DNA from 4 places in the Oceanobacillus phoenicis genome. Region 3 is predicted to be linked to each of the others. Evidence: riboswitches for the same ligand, from Rfam matches in the RefSeq annotation. Region 3 holds a riboswitch; each other region holds the start of a gene.
The links. Region 3 has a riboswitch for S-adenosylmethionine ahead of metK (methionine adenosyltransferase). Riboswitches for the same ligand answer to the same signal wherever they lie in the genome.
Positions count from the first base shown of each region.

Region 1: linked by a shared signal. The riboswitch ahead of ABC346_RS16225 (Fur-regulated basic protein FbpA) and the one ahead of metK (methionine adenosyltransferase) in region 3 are both predicted to bind S-adenosylmethionine.
Region 2: linked by a shared signal. The riboswitch ahead of ABC346_RS06440 (LLM class flavin-dependent oxidoreductase) and the one ahead of metK (methionine adenosyltransferase) in region 3 are both predicted to bind S-adenosylmethionine.
Region 4: linked by a shared signal. The riboswitch ahead of ABC346_RS08105 (carboxymuconolactone decarboxylase family protein) and the one ahead of metK (methionine adenosyltransferase) in region 3 are both predicted to bind S-adenosylmethionine.

Region 1 is NZ_JBDFME010000001.1:3,229,356-3,233,754, reverse strand. It holds gene ABC346_RS16245 (CynX/NimT family MFS transporter) at 1-723, opposite strand, end outside; gene ABC346_RS16240 (hypothetical protein) at 877-1,173, opposite strand; gene ABC346_RS16235 (hypothetical protein) at 1,293-1,592, shown strand; gene ABC346_RS16230 (HAD-IIIA family hydrolase) at 1,589-2,128, shown strand; SAM riboswitch class I at 2,232-2,332, shown strand; gene ABC346_RS16225 (Fur-regulated basic protein FbpA) at 2,408-2,608, shown strand; gene ABC346_RS16220 (hypothetical protein) at 2,926-3,096, shown strand; gene ABC346_RS16215 (GNAT family N-acetyltransferase) at 3,093-3,443, shown strand; gene ABC346_RS16210 (class I SAM-dependent methyltransferase) at 3,457-4,176, shown strand; gene ABC346_RS16205 (HIT domain-containing protein) at 4,203-4,399, shown strand, end outside.
Region 2 is NZ_JBDFME010000001.1:1,211,040-1,215,438, reverse strand. It holds gene ABC346_RS06445 (ATP-grasp domain-containing protein) at 1-521, opposite strand, end outside; gene ABC346_RS06440 (LLM class flavin-dependent oxidoreductase) at 535-1,590, opposite strand; SAM riboswitch class I at 1,671-1,780, opposite strand; SAM riboswitch class I at 1,905-2,012, shown strand; gene ssuE (NADPH-dependent FMN reductase) at 2,104-2,655, shown strand; gene ABC346_RS06430 (LLM class flavin-dependent oxidoreductase) at 2,667-4,043, shown strand; gene ABC346_RS06425 (superoxide dismutase family protein) at 4,113-4,399, opposite strand, start outside.
Region 3 is NZ_JBDFME010000001.1:2,167,186-2,171,584, forward strand. It holds gene ABC346_RS10745 (ABC transporter substrate-binding protein) at 1-308, opposite strand, end outside; gene pckA (phosphoenolpyruvate carboxykinase (ATP)) at 556-2,139, opposite strand; SAM riboswitch class I at 2,345-2,453, shown strand; gene metK (methionine adenosyltransferase) at 2,628-3,824, shown strand; partial or broken gene ABC346_RS10760 (transposase) at 4,093-4,287, shown strand.
Region 4 is NZ_JBDFME010000001.1:1,607,733-1,612,131, forward strand. It holds gene ABC346_RS08100 (hypothetical protein) at 1-254, shown strand, start outside; SAM riboswitch class I at 895-1,003, shown strand; gene ABC346_RS08105 (carboxymuconolactone decarboxylase family protein) at 1,287-1,952, shown strand; gene ABC346_RS08110 (LLM class flavin-dependent oxidoreductase) at 2,013-3,383, shown strand; gene ABC346_RS08115 (sodium:solute symporter family transporter) at 3,564-4,399, shown strand, end outside.

The DNA of each region.
Region 1 (4,399 bases), 1.1 Mb from region 3:
TGGAAGCCAAGTAAACAGACTGTATGGAATTAATGATTGAAAACCCATGAAGAATGTGACCGCCCAAGCTATTTTCGATTTGAATAAAGCAGTAGGAGGTTGACTCTTTACATCTACGAATACTTTTTTTCGTGAGGAGCGGATTATAGGTAGTCGTAATAATAATATAATTACAGCAATCATGGAAATGACGCTCCAAACTTGCATTGCATTGCGCCAATCCAATGAAGGAATGGAAGTGATAGGGACAGATAATCCTGAAGCCAGCGCCCCAAATAAATTCATGGTTACAGAATAAATACCAGTCATAAGTCCGATACGATACGGAAAGCTTGATTTGATTAGTCCTGGCATTAGTACATTTCCCACAGATATCGCTATTCCAAGAAGCAGTGTTCCGAATAACAACATGGATATATCGCCAATTGATCGAACATATATACCTATGGATAAGACTACCATTGCCATTAATAACGTAATTTCCATGCCAAGTTTTCTAGACAATGTAGGAACAAATGAAGAAAAAATTCCAAATGCTATTAAAGGTAAGGTGTTAATTAAACCGATCATGGCATTTGTCACTTCTAATTCATTTCGAAATATCGGAATTAATGGACCAACGGAAGTGATGGGGGAACGTAGTGTAGAAGCTATAAATAGGATTGCTAAAATTAATAGAAATGTATAATAACGCTGTTTTGTTGAGTTTGAAATATGTTGCATGGTGTTTCTCCCTTATGATTAATCTTCGTTAGCTAATATATCAAAAGTTAATTATACATAAATTGATCATAGGGAGAAAGAAAATAATTAATGATTATTTATTCTGAGTTTTAGAGGATTTAAGCTAAAAGGTAACCAAACACATATTACAACTTATGGTAAGTAGGGGGCAATGACTAACATGATGATAGAAATTGATATTAAAAAAATACTAACTGTTTTTGATAACTTCACATTTTTATCACTTTTATAAAATCCAGAGAATTGTAATTTGTTCCGATATAATATAAAAATAGAAATAATGATACCAATACCAGCAATTAATCCTCCATAATGATTATCTAATTGAATTCCGATGGATGAATAGATAAACATAATAGCTATACTGAAAATAAATCCCAATAGTCCAAGAATTATGAGTATACGAATGATTTCTAAAGTGAATTTCATTTTCGGCTCTCCTTAAATAGATAGAAAGGTTTACAATAATCTGAATTAAGTATTTATTAAAATTTTGCGTCTGTTATAAATAAGTTTACGTCTATTTAATAAAAGCGGGAATACTAGCAATGGCAATATTAAATATAGCAAGTGTATTATTAGGGATAATAGCATTAATTCTTCCCGTTATCAATCTATTATCCACACATAAACATAAATTGAAAAAAAATATTCTAATGTTAGTAAGTCTAAGTGCATGTTCTATTGCAATATGTTTTCAGTTATTTTATCAAAATCACCTCGTGAGAATTCAAGATTGGTCAGCATTAATGGATGTTTCGGGTAGCACGGTTTTGATATCTGCAATACTAGTGGGTTTAACGGTTACTTTAAATGTTTCTTCCATTTTTGGGGTGAGAGAGTTATGATGAACAAAAAGCTTGAAGCAGTGTTTTTAGATAGGGAAGGGACCATTGGTGGAGATGATAAGGTACATTATCCTGGTGATTTTAAGATGTTTGAGAAATCGAAAGAGAATATAGATTATCTAAAAAAATCTGTTCAAGTGTTTTCATTTACGAATCAGCCAGGTATTTCTTTTGGAGAGGCGAGGAAAGAAGATTTCTATAAAGAATTAATAGGTTTTGGTTTTGATGATGTATTCATATGTCCGCATCATCATAAAGAAGGCTGTAAATGTCGAAAACCTAATGGAGGTATGTTGAAAGATGCTTCTAATAAATATCAATTAAACTTAAATAATTGTATTATAATTGGTGATAGATGGAGTGATATGGTGGCAGCTTCCAAGACAAATTCAGTAAAGATATTAGTAAAAACAGGGGCAGGAACATCTACACTTCATGACCATTTTGAAAAGCTAAAAGGAATCGAAATTGATTTTGTAGCGGAAAATCTTACGGAAGCCGTAAATTGGATAGGGTATAGATACCAGTTCCTTTAGAAATGGTTGAATTTAAGCAAATTAATAAATAAGATGAACTGATTAGGAGTTTAATCATAGTAGACAAATCGGATTAATGTGTTTATAATAAATTGTATAAAAATACTTATCAAGAGAGGTGGAGGGACTGGCCCGTTGAAACCTCAGCAACAGAGTGCATTTGTCTGTGCTAAATCCTGCAAGCATTAGCTTGAAAGATAAGTTGAGGTTATCGTACGATACAAATTCTCTCTTCTTATCTTTGCCATGATCATACTTATAGAAGAGGAGGATTTGAATATGGTTTTCTGGAACGAAGATGAATCAGAAAGAAGAAAAAATGAATTAATTGAGAAATTAATTGCATCTAATCACTTTAAAAAAGGGAACAGACATCTTTATGAGCTTACAACCGCGGAGTTAGAATATGAATATTTTAAGCTTCAATATAATGATCACCCGCATGCTGGTAAAGGTGCCATTCATTGGGAGAATTTTTAACTTTATATTTTGATACAAACTTTATCCTCGCATTTGCGAGGTTTTTTTATTTCATTTTTACATCAAATGTATAACTCATAGCAAAATTACTTAATTATCAATTAGTTTTACATAGAGTATCTATCCAACTGGCGGACTATTTTCTCTGACATTTCCAGTAAATCCAACTTCAACTTTATCTGTTACTTCAATAGGAATTTCTTCTTTTACTGATAAATCAACAGTAACTTGATTTCCAGAATATACTATTAAATGAATAAGAATTATGTATTTTTCTGAATTAAATGATAAAATGAAGTATGTTGGAGATGACTGGTATGCAAATAAACTTTAAATCAATACATAGTGAAGAGGATGTTAACTTAATTTCCACGTTATATAGTAAAGTCTGGAGTAATGATTCTTTAGAGATAACTCATCGGATAAAGAAACATATGGCCTATGATGGTTTTCAAGGACGTATGATTAATCGGAAGAAGCTAAATTGATTGGTTTTGCTTATGGTTATTTATCATTAAAAGGTCAATATTACCATAATCTAATTGCTAATCACCTGAATCAACAGGAATATCAAGATTGGCTCTCCAACTGCTATGAAGTTGGAGAAATAATTGTGGACTCACCTTATCGAAAGTCAGGATATGGAAGAGATTTATTAGACAGACTGTTAAAAGATGCTACAACAAATACAGCTATTTTGACGACACAACAAGATAATATGACTGCTATACAATTTTATAAGAATCAGCATTGGGAATGGATAAAACAGCAATTTTATCCAAATGAAGAAGGAAAAGCATTTGCGATTTTCGGTAAAAGACTAAAAAGACACTAAAGCGAGGTGGCGTATGATTCCGCTAGTATATGACCAACTAAATACGTTTGGTAAGGACGATACATTTTTTCTATCACTATTAAAAGAGTTAAGTGGGAAAAACTTAGCCGATCTAGGTTGTGGAACAGGAAGGCTTACCATACATTTTGCTGAAACGGGTTTTAATGTAACCGCAATTGATCCAAATAAAGAAGCAATTGAGCTTGCTAAGACGAAACAAACATCCAATCAAGTTGAATGGATTATTGGAGATAGTGGGGATCTAAAGACAAACACATATGATGTGGTGATTATGACTGCAAATGTTGCGCAAGTATTTCTTACAGATATAGATTGGGAGCAAGTAACCAACAATGTTATTCGTTCATTAAAAGAAGGCGGATGTTTCATATTTGATACACGTAATCCAAGAGCAGAAGTGTGGAAAAAATGGATGGCAGATAAAACACCTGATATTGCAACACACCCTAGGTCAGGAGAAGAATTAGAAATTTGGACCGAATACGATGGAATGGACGAAAAACAAATATTTACGTTCTATGAAACTGTAAAAAGTGTTAAGTCTGGAGAGGTTATCCAACGGGAAAAACTGCAATTGCGATTTCGTACTCAAAAAGAAGTAAAGGTTGCCTTAGAAAAAGCCGGATTTTCTGATGTTAAATGTTATGGAGATTGGGAATTAAAAGAGGCAAGAGAAGAATCATCATCATTTATCTTCTACAGTACAAAATAATGATCAGAAAATATGGAGGGAAGTATATGACGGAAGATTTTTATTGTGATGAAGTTTTAAGTGGTAATATGTTAGTGGAGAAGGTGATGGAAACAGAAAATGTATTAGCTTACCATCATACAAATCCATTTTGGCCAACTCATATTGTTGCAATTCCGAAAATCCATATTGACTCTCTTCTATCTTTGGAAGAAAAAGATAATGATTTGTTAATAGAGTTATT
Region 2 (4,399 bases), 960 kb from region 3:
AACGTTACACCATCTATCGGTTCTTCAAAATCACTACTATTCACATACGACTGAAGAGCTTGAGTTGATCGGAATAATTGTACACCTAAGCCTTTTCCTGCTCGGTTATGCTTAGTAATAAAACTTTTTCCTTCAAACTGTTCTGCTGCTTTTAAGATATTTTCTTTTCCAACTGCTGCAGCTGTCTTTGGAGTTTTTATACCAAACCTCTCAAGTTCCAAGTATTGTTGAACTTTACTGACTTCCAATTGTAAGGCACGGCTACCATTAATAACCGTTCTTCCATGAAACTCTAGCCATGCTAATACAGCATTTGTAAACTCTGGAGCAAAACGATTTCCTCTTGTATGAGAGGATGCGCTCATGCGATTATAAAATATTCCCTCTGGCGGTTCATTAAGTAGATCTATATGGCCTTCTTGAAGTAACCAATCTTCATAAGGAAGTTCCAATTCATTAAATCGTTTTATAAGGTGTTCCGTCCATTCCATATTTTCATGCAAAACATAAATTTTACTCATCATCATGTCTCCTTTAGTGTAACGTAGATGTCTTCTTTCTTAATTCTTCTACTTTCGGCATCACTTGCTTAGCAAATCGTTCTAACTCTTCCAATTGAGGAGAGCATTGTAGTAGTAGCTGATCCAAGCCAACTTTCTCATATTCTATTATTCTTTTTGCAATTTGTTCAGGTGTACCTACAAGATTCGGACGTAATCCTCTGTTCGAAACAGAATAATCTTTTATTTGTACTTGTTGTTCTAGTTGGGATTTTGAAGTGAAATCTTTCATTCCCACATATCCCTTTTCATCTTTTATTGATGTAATTCTTTCCAACTCTTGTAAGGCTTCTTCCTCCGAATCTCTACATATCACGTAGGCAGCCATACTAAATGATTGCAGTGCTTCTTTGTCGAGAATATTTCTCCGATTTTTCATATTAGCTATTTTATCTTGAATTTCATCTACTGTTCCTCCGTGCATTACATACGCATCGCATAGAGTAGAAATTACCTGTTTCCCTTTTTCACTTTCTCCACCAGCATATAGAATTGGATTCGGTTGTTGGATTGGTTTTGGTGCTAATTTCGTATTCTCTATTTGATAAAACTTCCCGTGGTAAGAGAACGTCTCTTCCTTCCAAAGCCCTTTTAAAACCTCTAGAAATTCAATTGTTCTATCGTATCGCTCATCATGTTCTGTGAAGTCTCCACCATATTGTTTTGCTTCTTCTGACCACCATCCGGAAACAACATTTAATGTGAACCTTCCTCCACTTAATTGGTCAATATTAGCAGCCATTTTCGCAATTACTGCTGGATTGTGATATATCGGCCTAACCGCTGTCATAATTTCAATTTTATTTGTTACTGCAGCTAACCCGGCTGCTGTTGTCCAAGCTTCCAAGGAATTTGCTTCTATCCCTTTAATATCATTTAAATATAACTCAGCAATTAATGTCGTATCATATCCCCATTCTTCAGCATGCTGAATCACCTCTTTCGCATACTCAAACGTAGGAGGCATCTGCTCATCTTCTACATTACGCAACCAACCACCAAAAATCGGTAACCAAAATCCATACTTCATTTTCATCCCCCATTGTCTATAGTTGTAAAAGTATTAAAAAACTCTTCCCTAAGATAAGAAAAGAGCTCTGTCACCGACTTCTCTTATCTACCAAGCACAAATATGCTTGATGGATTTGGCACAGTATTCAAGTTAGAACCTGTTGCCGAGGCTTCTGCGGGCCATGTCCCTCCACCTCTCTGGATAAGATATTTTATAATTTAGTTTATTGCCACGATAATAATACAAGCTGATAGAATTGTCAATTAAATTTTCTTTTAAAACATAGTTGACTTATCGGAATTAATATATTAGAATATATTAAAAATTAATACTTCTTATCGAGAGAAGCCGAGGGATCTGGCCCGTTGAAGCTTCAGCAACCTCTAATTTCATTAGAAAGGTGCTACCTCCAGCAAGATGTTTTTCTTGAAAGATAAGAGCTCAAATTCGGAAAAAATCCGCGACGCTCTTATTTAATAAGAGCGTCGCGGATTTTCTTATTCTAATTTATTTTCAAAGGAGATTGGTAAAATGAACAACATTGTGACATTGTCTGGCAGCCCCTCCGAACTATCCAGGTCAGAAAAGGTATTACATTATTTAGGTGATCAATTAAGTCAACAGAAATTTTCTGTATCCCATATTTCTGTAAAGGATGTACCCTATGAAGATTTATTTACAGGAAATTTCCAAAGTGCAGCAATTAGGAATATAACTCAACAAATTCAAGCTGCAGACGGTGTCATCGTTGGCTCTCCTGTTTATAAAGGTGCATATTCAGGTGTATTGAAAGCTTTAATTGATATATTGCCACAAGATGCACTTAAACACACCCCAGTCTTACCTATTATGACTGGAGGCAGCCCTGCACACTTATTAGCGGTTGAATACACGTTAAAACCTGTACTCGCAACCTTAAAAGCACATAACCTAAAAGGGTTATACTTTTTAGATGATCAGATAGATAAAAAACGCGACATCCCTATTGTTGATGATGATATTTTACAACGAACAAAAAAACAGGTGGACTATTTTGCTCAGATGGTTGAAGGAACATCAACACAAACTTTAACAACTTATTAAGGAGGTTTTACATGAGTAAACGAATCTTTTTAAATGCTTTTGATATGAATACTCCCGGTCATCAGTCTCCTGGCTTGTGGCAACACCCAGAAGACCAATCCCATATGTACAAAGACAGTGAATATTGGATCGAACTAGCAAAAGTATTAGAAAAGGGAAGATTTGATGCCATTTTTATCGCTGATGTTCTAGGAACTTATGATGTTTACAATGGATCTCGAGACGATGCGGTACGTACCGGCGCACAATCGCCTGTCAATGATCCTTTCTTAATTGTTCCATATATGGCAGCTGTTACAAAGCATCTTGGATTCGGTATTACCGCTTCTGTGACCCATGAACATCCCTACACCTTTGCCAGAAAAATAAGCACACTTGACCATTTAACAAAAGGACGTATAGGCTGGAATATTGTTACCTCTTACTTGAAGAGTGCAGCAGTAAACATGGGATTAGAGGATCAAATTAAACATGATGAACGTTATGACATTGCAGAAGAATATCTAGATGTTTGTTACAAATTATGGGAACAAAGTTGGGAGGATGACGCTGTTTTAGTCGATAAGGAAAGAGGAATATACACAGATCCTTCAAAAGTACATGATATTCAACATGAAGGAAAATATTATAAAGTGCCAGGTGCACATTTATGTGAGCCTTCTCCACAACGAACACCCGTGCTGTATCAAGCTGGAGCTTCTACAAGAGGGAGAGATTTTGCAAGTAAACATGCCGAACTTGTATTTATTGGATCTTCAACAATTGAAACAACAAAACAAACAGTAGATAAATTACATCAAGATATACGTGATACGGGTAGATCTACAGAAGAAGTAAAAATATTAACGTTGTTCACTCCCATTGTTGGTAGAACTGAAAAAGAAGCCCAAGAAAAATATCTTGATTACAAAAAGTACATTAGCCCAGTAGGTGCCTTATCCTTATTCGGGGGTTGGACCGGGTTAGATGTTTCTGACTTTGATGTTGATCAAGAAATACATTATATTGAAAATGACTCTATCCGTTCAGCACTTGAAAACTTCTCTAACCTTCATCCAGATCGCCCGTCTACGGTTAAGGATATTATTGATGTAATTGGGATTGGTGGTTTAGGTGCTTCTGCAGTTGGCACACCTGAACAAATCGTAGATGAAATGGAAAGGTGGGTAAATGAAGCTGGTGTTGATGGATTTAACATTGCCTACGCAGTTACTCCAGCTACATTTATTGATTTTGTTGACTTAGTTGTACCAGAATTACGAAAGCGAGGGCTTGTCCCCGATCATTATGAAGGAACAACGCTTAGAGATAATTTATTTTCTCATGGTAGCCACTTAGGCAACCTCCATCCAGCAAAACGAAATCACGAAAAAATTAACATCCAATAGTCTAGAAAAGGATTCTGGCTATTAATTTGATAGCCAGAATCCTTTTAATTTAATAAGATTTAAAGATCTCTATTCTCCGATTACACCACATGCAATCCGATCTCCCGAGTCACCTGATGGTTGAGACTCATAATCATCAGGACCGGAATGAATCATTAATGATGTTCCTTGTTCTGTATATAATGTATTCTCCGTATCAGCCTGTAAAGTCACCATTGGTGCATCAACTTCTGCCTGTACTGTTCCATCTTCATTAACAGTGATGTTTTCTAAATCACCAGCATGAGGCCCTTCTGGGTGATTAAATCCGTGCTTTGCATTTGTTGGGTTATAATGTGATCCGGCTGATTCGAAAT
Region 3 (4,399 bases):
AAGTTAACTGCATAATCTTTTGAGTCTTGCGCGTATACATACATTGATGTTTCTGACCCAACTAATGCAATATCAGCTCCATCCGACAATAAAGCAGTCATTGTTGTATCTCCACCCCAAGTGGTTTGTAAATCTACCTCTAATCCTTCTTCTTTAAAGAAACCTTTTTCTAAAGCTACGTATTGTGGAGCATAGAATATTGACCTTGTTACTTCAGCTAATTTTATGTTTGTAGTTGTTTCTTGATTACAAGCGGACAAGAGTATTAGAACAGCGACAAAACTAATTATAAAACCCTTCTTACGCATATCCACCGTTCCTTTCAACTAATGTGATAAAATTTATAAAAATAGTGTATGCGCCCAAATATAAATATGTGTCAAAAGCATTTCTCACCGTTAAGAGACACCGAACTGGACTGAGGTATCATGAGATAAACGAATCCTTCAAAAGAAAAAACCAGCCTCATATTGAGACTGGTTGTTCGCATATATCGAACGGATATTTCACTCATTTATATAAATCCTTTAATGGGATGAGTAAACAAATTTAAGATTATCCTTTAAATAAAGGACCGGCTTGCTTGATTGTTTCACTGGCTAAAGTGAATTTCTTAAAGTTTTCATGAAATTTTAAAGCAAGTGATTGTGCTTCTTTCGTGTAAGCTTCTTTGTTTCCCCATGTCTGTTTAGGAATTAATAATTCATCAGGAACTCCAGGAACATGAGCAGGAATCTGCAATCCAAAAATTTCATCATTAATCGTTTCTATAGAATTTAATTCTCCTTCTAATGCAGAGTGGACCATTGCTCTAGTGAAAGAAAGTTTTATGCGTTCACCTACTCCATATGATCCTCCCGTCCAACCTGTATTTATCAAAAATACGTTTGTGTCAAACATGTCAATTTTCTTCCCCAACATTTCGGCATAAGTAGAAGGAGCCAATGGTAGGAACGGTGATCCAAAGCAAGCAGAGAAAGTTGCTGTTGGTTCTGTTATTCCACGTTCTGTACCCGCTAATTTGCTTGTATATCCGCTTAGAAAATGATACATCGCTTGTTCTTTTGTTAGCTTACTGATTGGAGGTAACGTTCCAGATGCATCGGCAGTTAAGAAAATAATTGTATTTGGATGTCCTGCAACACTAGGATCAATAATGTTATCTATATTTTCCAAAGGATAAGCAGCACGGGTGTTCTCCGTTAACGATGTATCATCGTAATCTGGTTCTCTGCTATTATCATCTAAAATGACATTCTCTAAGACCGAGCCATATCGAATCGCATTATAAATTTGTGGCTCCTTTTCCTCTGAGAGATTGATGCATTTTGCATAACATCCCCCTTCAATATTGAATACGCCATTAGGACTCCAACCATGTTCGTCATCACCTATTAGTTTTCGATAAGGATCTGCGGATAACGTAGTTTTCCCCGTACCTGATAAACCAAAAAATAAGGCAACGTCACCTTCTTGACCAACATTAGCAGAGCAGTGCATGGAAAGTACATCTTGCTGAGGTAATAGATAATTCATCACCGAAAAAATTGACTTTTTAATTTCCCCAGCATATTCCGTACCGCCAATAAGTACAATTCTTTTTTTGAAAGAAATCAAAATAAATGTTTCCGAATTTGTTCCATCAATAGCTGGATCAGCCTTAAATCCAGGAGCTGAAATAACTGTAAATTCTGCTTGATGTTTGGCTAATTCCTCTTCTGTTGGATTAATGAATAGTTGTCTAGAAAATAAATTATGCCAAGCATATTCATTAATAACTTGAATAGGAAGTCTATAGGTGTGGTCAGATCCAGCGAACCCTTGAAATTTAAATATTTCTTGTTTCTCATTTAAATATGTGATCACTTTAGTTAATAGTTGATTAAATACTTCTTCTTGAATAGGCTTATTAATTTTACCCCAGTTGACTTGTTGATCAGAAACTTCATCTTTCACAATAAACTTATCTTCTGGAGATCGACCAGTGTATGTTCCTGTTGTGGCACGTATTGCTCCGGTAGATGTAAGTATTCCTTCTTGTCTGTACAGAATTTTTTCAACGAGTTGAGCTACTGATAAATTATGGTGAACGTGATTGGTTTGAAGTTCTTTCATATAAGATTTATCAACGGTTTTCATGGTATAATCTCCTTACTATTAGTGATAGTAGTTTAAATTACTTAACGAACCTTATTACTAAATCTGATTATTAGTATAACACATTAAAAACAATAGTCCATACTATTATTGAGATTTATTTTATGCATTATTATTTTTGATGTGACAGGACCTATATTAGTTGACAGATAACTCACCTTTCGTTAATGTTAACCATGAACGGATACTCTTATTCAGAGTTGGTGGAGGGACAGCCCCGATGAAGCCCAGCAACCATCACAATGGTGAAAAGGTGCTAACCTGATGCAAGGATATAATTCCTTGAACAATAAGAGCGAAAGGCCATAATTCTTCCTTTCCTCATGTTATGAAGGGAAGGTTTTTTTGTTTTCATCTATATTTTTTGGTACCGCGTTTTTGTAAGGACGAGGTGCTTTTATTGGCACTTTGAATAGGATAGAAGTTAGAAAGAGATCCGTAACAACATAATTAAAGGAGAGTTTAGCCTTATGGCTGCAAATCGACGTTTATTTACTTCAGAGTCAGTAACTGAAGGGCATCCAGATAAAATGTCTGACCAAATATCAGATGCTATTTTAGATGAAATTTTAAAGAAAGACCCGAATGCGAGGGTTGCATGTGAGACGACAGTGACTACAGGACTCGTTCTTGTATCAGGAGAAATTTCTACATCTACTTATGTGGATATACCTGCACTTGTACGTGAAACAGTGAAAAATATTGGGTATACACGTGCTAAATATGGCTTTGATTTTGAAACATGTGCGGTATTAACTGCTATTGATGAACAATCTGCGGATATCGCTGGAGGTGTCAACCAAGCACTTGAAGCAAGACAAGGAAAAATGAGTGAAGAGGAAATTGATGCTATAGGTGCTGGCGACCAGGGGCTTATGTTTGGTTATGCTTGCGATGAAACGGAAGAATTAATGCCTTTACCAATTTCATTAGCACATCAATTGTCTAAAAGATTAGCGGATGTTAGAAAAGAAGGTATTCTGGATTATCTTCGTCCAGATGGTAAAACACAAGTAACGGTTGAATATGATGAGAATGACAAACCTGTACGTATAGATACAATTGTAATATCTACGCAACATCATTCAGAAATTCAAAATGAACAAATTGAAAGAGATACGGTTGAAAAAGTAATTCAAGCAGTTGTGCCTAATGAATTATTAGATGATAAAACGAAATACTTTATAAACCCAACTGGTCGATTTGTAATTGGAGGTCCTCAAGGCGATGTTGGCCTAACCGGAAGAAAGATTATTGTAGACACATATGGCGGGTATGCTAGACATGGTGGAGGTGCTTTTAGTGGTAAAGATGCTACAAAAGTAGACCGTTCTGCAGCATATGCTGCACGCTATGTTGCTAAGAATATTGTAGCAGCAGGACTTGCGAAATCTTGTGAAGTTCAGTTAGCTTATGCGATTGGTGTGGCACAACCAGTATCCATTGCAGTTAATACATTCGGAACCGGGAAAGTAAGTGAAGACCGTTTGGTAGAAGCCGTTCGTGAATTGTTTGATCTTCGTCCAGCAGGTATTATTCGAATGCTTGATTTAAGAAAACCTATCTTTAAAAACACTGCAGCATATGGTCATTTTGGCCGAAAAGATATTTTATTCCCGTGGGAAAAAACAGACAAAACGGAAGAACTTATTGCTTTAACTAAATAAATGCATAAAGAAAAACTATCATCTTTATAGGTGATAGTTTTTCTTTATGGCTTTAAAATAATTGTTGGGGTAAGGGAAAAATTTAATTTATAAAAAACACGCAATCTCCTATTTTAGTTATCGTTGTTTAAACTACTAAACCAAACAAAAAGGAGATATGTGCAATTGAATTCTAATATAACATTACCTGGGTTGGAAGAAGGAAATATATTAGATAGGGAAGTACGAGAATGTATTTATTACATTAGGTAGGAATTGGAGAGAGTCTCTCATCGCTGATCGTTTTCATTTTACCAGATATATTTATTGGACTTTGGCTTTAGAAAGAGTGAGGATTCGTGTACAGCGAGAATTTCATGATTATGATCGTAAGAAATGTAATTGTATACGACATGTATTTTATAAAAGGCAATCGAAGTTAACGAATAAGCAACGATGGTATTTAGGTCGCTATTTACAAATGATATACGGAAACTCTTGTGGGAGGAAGGTTTAGTTGAGACCCCGGATTCGGATTGCATAGCGACCGGTAGCTCATCAGCCGCCTTAGGATAAGCGCAGTATATTTCTGAAGC
Region 4 (4,399 bases), 560 kb from region 3:
TTGTAGGTACTCTCTTTATTGGAACGATAATTCTATCTATGTTGTTGCGACTTATTTTTCAATCAGAGCCACTGATATATTTTCTAAGTGCAGGAATTTCAGCATCTTTAGGCGGAATTATTGTTTTGACAAAAGTAGATGCAAAATCTATTGATCGACCGCTCTTTAAGAAGAGAATCATTCTAGCAATCGTTGTTGGATTTGTCACTAGTGCCTTAATGACATTCGTTTTCGGAGGCGACATACTAGGGTAGTAAAAGTGAATTAGGATTAGAAGTAGTGATATATGAGTCAAGTCATTCTATGTTCCCGTAATCAGAACGGGAGAGGGAATCTGGTAAGATAAAGGCGATTTATGTTCCCGTAATCAGAACGGGAGAGGGAATCTGGTAAGATAAAGGCGATTTATGTTCCCGTAATCAGAACGGGAGAGGGAATCTGGTAAGATAAACGTGATCTATGTTCCCGTAATCAGAACGGGAGAGGGAATCTGGTAAGATAAAGGCGATTTATGTTCCCGTAATCAGAACGGGAGAGGGAATTGGTAAGATAAAGGCGATTTATGTTCCCGTAATCAGAACGGGAGAGGGAATCTGGTAAGATAAACGCGGTTTATGTTCCCGTAATCAGAACGGGAGAGCAAACCCGGTAAGATAAAATAATGTTATGTTACCAAACTACAGTTTGTGCAGTCGAATGAGGGTACATGGTAATTCCCGCCGCTGCTACCGAATACTGAGTAAAGTCTGAGCCAGAATAAATATAAACATCGAGAAAATAGTCCGATGGATTCAAATTTCACATTACATTGAATTAATCGAAAATTAACTATTGACAGTTATTTGCTGGTTCGTTATGCTAATATACAAATCTTACACAACTACATATTTATTTTCCTTATCAAGAGTCGGGGGAGGAACCTGGTCCGTGGATCCCGCAGCAACCAGTTACAGTTAAGTAACATGGTGCTCATTCCAGCAAGCTTATGCTTGATAGATGAGAAAAGTGTTTATGCCCACTAAATGAAACTCTTCCTCATCGGAAGGGTTTTTTCTTTTTACGAAATGGTGTGCTGTGTATAACGAGATAACTATAAACAGCCGAGTACGTTCCGCTCCAGCGCTCTTGATTTCTTCTAAAAGGGTGTAAAGAATAATTGGAACAATGAAACTTTAAATATGACTAAACTGATAAGTTAACTACATTTAGGAGGCGGATCGAAACAGACGTAAAGCCAGACAAACGAAATTTCACAAGAAAAATTAAAACGAAGAGGAGAGTTTATAATGCCAACTACAAAAACAGAGAGTCTTTATAAAAAATCGTATTTTAGTCGAATTCAAGAATTAAAGGAGTTTGCACCAGATGTATTTAATTCGTTCTTTGCTTTCAATAACAAAGCATTAGAAGAAGGGAAGCTTTCGGTCAAGCAAAAAGAATTAATTGCGGTGGCAGTTGCTCATATTACAGGTTGTCCATATTGTATTGAACTTCATGTAGGGAATGTGAAAAAGCAAGGTGCTGATAAAGAAGAAGTGACAGAAGCGATATTTGTTGCTACAGCATTAAAGGCAGGTTCCTCATTAGCACATGGGGTAAATGGCTTAAATGCATACGACGGAAACAGCGATGATGAATTGTATAAAGCCTCCTATTTTAATCGATTAAAAGAACTCGGTGAGACAAGTGAAGATGCTTTCAAAGCCTTCATAAAATTTGATGGAGCTGCATTAAAGGGAGGAAAGCTATCCCTGAAGGAGAAAGAGTTGATTGCAGTGGCTTCTGCTCATACAACTGGGTGTGCATATTGTATTGATTCACATACGAAAAATGCAAAAGAAGCCGGAGCCAGTAAAGAAGAGCTATCAGAAGCAATTTTTGTTGCTGTCGCTCTTAAAGCGGGTTCTGCATTAGCACATAGTGTAAATGCTTTAAATGCATACGATGAATAATAGTTTTCTAGATAACCAAACAATGACGCTTTCTATTAATAACAACAAGGAGTTGAGCATATGGCAAAACAAATTCATTTAAATGGATTCGTGCAAAATTCACCTTCACCTCATTCAACTGGTCTATGGAAACACGACAAGGATCAAGGCACGAACCATAATCGATTAAACTATTGGACGGAAATCGCACAAATTTTAGAGCGTGGTAAATTTGACTCATTATTTATTGCTGATGTGTTAGGGACGTATAGTGTCTATGGGAAAAGTCATGATGCAGCAGCAAGAGGTGCAGTTCAACTTCCTGCACATGACCCTTTACTACCAATTACAGCAATGGCTGCAGTGACTGAGCATCTAGGTTTTGCGCCAACGATTTCTACAACCTATGCTCAACCGTATGTTTTGGCACGACAACTTTCTACATTAGATCATTTAACAGATGGGAGAGTTGGTTGGAATGTTGTAACCTCCTATCTAGAAAGTGAAGCTGTCAATATGGGGCTAACGGAACGGTTGCCAAAAGAATTACGTTACAATCGAGCAGATGAATTTTTAGATGTAGTATATAAGCTTTGGGAGCATAGCTGGGATGAGGATGCGATAATTTATGATCGTGCAAATGATGCTTTTGCTGACCCAGAGAAAGTTCGTTTGATTAATCATAGCGGGGAGTTTTTTAATTTGCCAGGACCGCATTTAATTGAACCTTCACCGCAACGAACACCAGTATTATTTCAAGCTGGAGCATCACCAAAAGGAAGAGATTTTGCAGCGAAACATGCGGAAGCAGTTTTTACAAAGCAAACATCCATTGAATCGTTGAAAAATTATTCAGCTGACATTCGTCAACGTGCTCAAGAAAAAGGTAGAAATAAAGATGACGTTAAGATATTTCCAATGATGTTACCGATAGTTGGTTCAACAGAAGCAGAGGCGATTGCGAAGTATGAGGACTTCGTAAATCATATTAGCTATGAGGGTACTGCCTCCTTACTTTCAGGACATACAGGAATTGACTTTTCCGAGTATGATCCAGATCAATATATTGAAGATATTGAAACAGAAGCAGTCCAAGGAAATCTAGACTTGTATACGAAGGATCCGCATCGTAAATGGACATTACGTGAGGCAATAAAAAATCATGGCCTTGGAAATGGATGTCCAAAGTTTGTTGGTACTCCAGAACAGATTGCTGATCAAATTGAAAAGTGGGCAATTGAAGGTGATATAGATGGATTTAATGTTGCATTAGCAACTTCTCCGGATACGTTCCGTGATTTTGTTGATCATGTAGTTCCGGTGTTACAAGAACGCGGTATCTATCGCAAGGAGTATGAAGGCACTACATTACGTGAAAATTTCTTTGGGAAAGGGAAGCAACGTTTGTCAGAAAACCATATAGCGAAGCAACTTGGTACAGTTCGCAATTAATGGGAAAACAAAAATCATGCCACTTTCGTTGACATGAAGACCTTCATTTACATTAAGTTCGGAAAAAGGGAGTGGAAAAGCAGATGATCACATTTTATTTTATTGGAGTTGTCGTTTTCTGGATAATTGGCTTGATTGTCTGGAATAAAATCTACCCAAAGGGAACGAAGGAGGATACGAATGCTGACAGATAATCAAACGACTCTTGCGTGGATCATCGGAGCATGTATGGTCGGTTATTTTTTGCTCATCACTTGGTTTGGTAAACGTGGAGCTAAATATAGTCGTTCCATGAAGGGTTTTTCCATTGCTAAAGGTAAGGTAAGTCCATGGATAATTGGAATTAGTTTTGGAGCAACCTATTCTAGTGCTAATTTATTTATAGGTGTTCCTGGCTGGGCGTATATGTATGGTACATCTGTACTTTGGTATACATTAGGATGTTTTGGAGTCACATGGATTGGCCTATTGCTTATAACGAAAAAGTTTTGGAAACAGGGTCAAAAGAATGAAGGTAGTTTAACACTACCACAATGGCTAGGCAATCGATATAATAGTAAAGCCTTACAAGTGATTGTAGCGTTATTAATTCTATTTAACATCTATTATATTGTTGCCCAAAACGTAGGATTAGCAACGATGTTTGAAACAATTATAGGAATTCCATATTATTGGGGAATCCTGTTTGGAGTCACATTGACAATTTTATATATTAGTATGGGTGGAGCGTATGCACAATTGATTACAGATGGGATTCAAGGTATTGTGATGTCCGTTATTTCCGTTCTACTTTTTATCTCTCTTTTCTGGACAATTGGAGGAGGATGGGGAACTTTAGACAACCTAACTGGACAATTAAATAATGCTGATCCTGCATTAACTGCTCCGACTGCTGCCGGTAGTCCATTTTATAGTGGGTTCGCCATCATGGCAATACAATGGTTTTTGCTTAGTTTCGTTCTTCTCCCACAATTAATGAATAAAGTATTATCTGTTGGGAAAAAGGAAGATCTTCG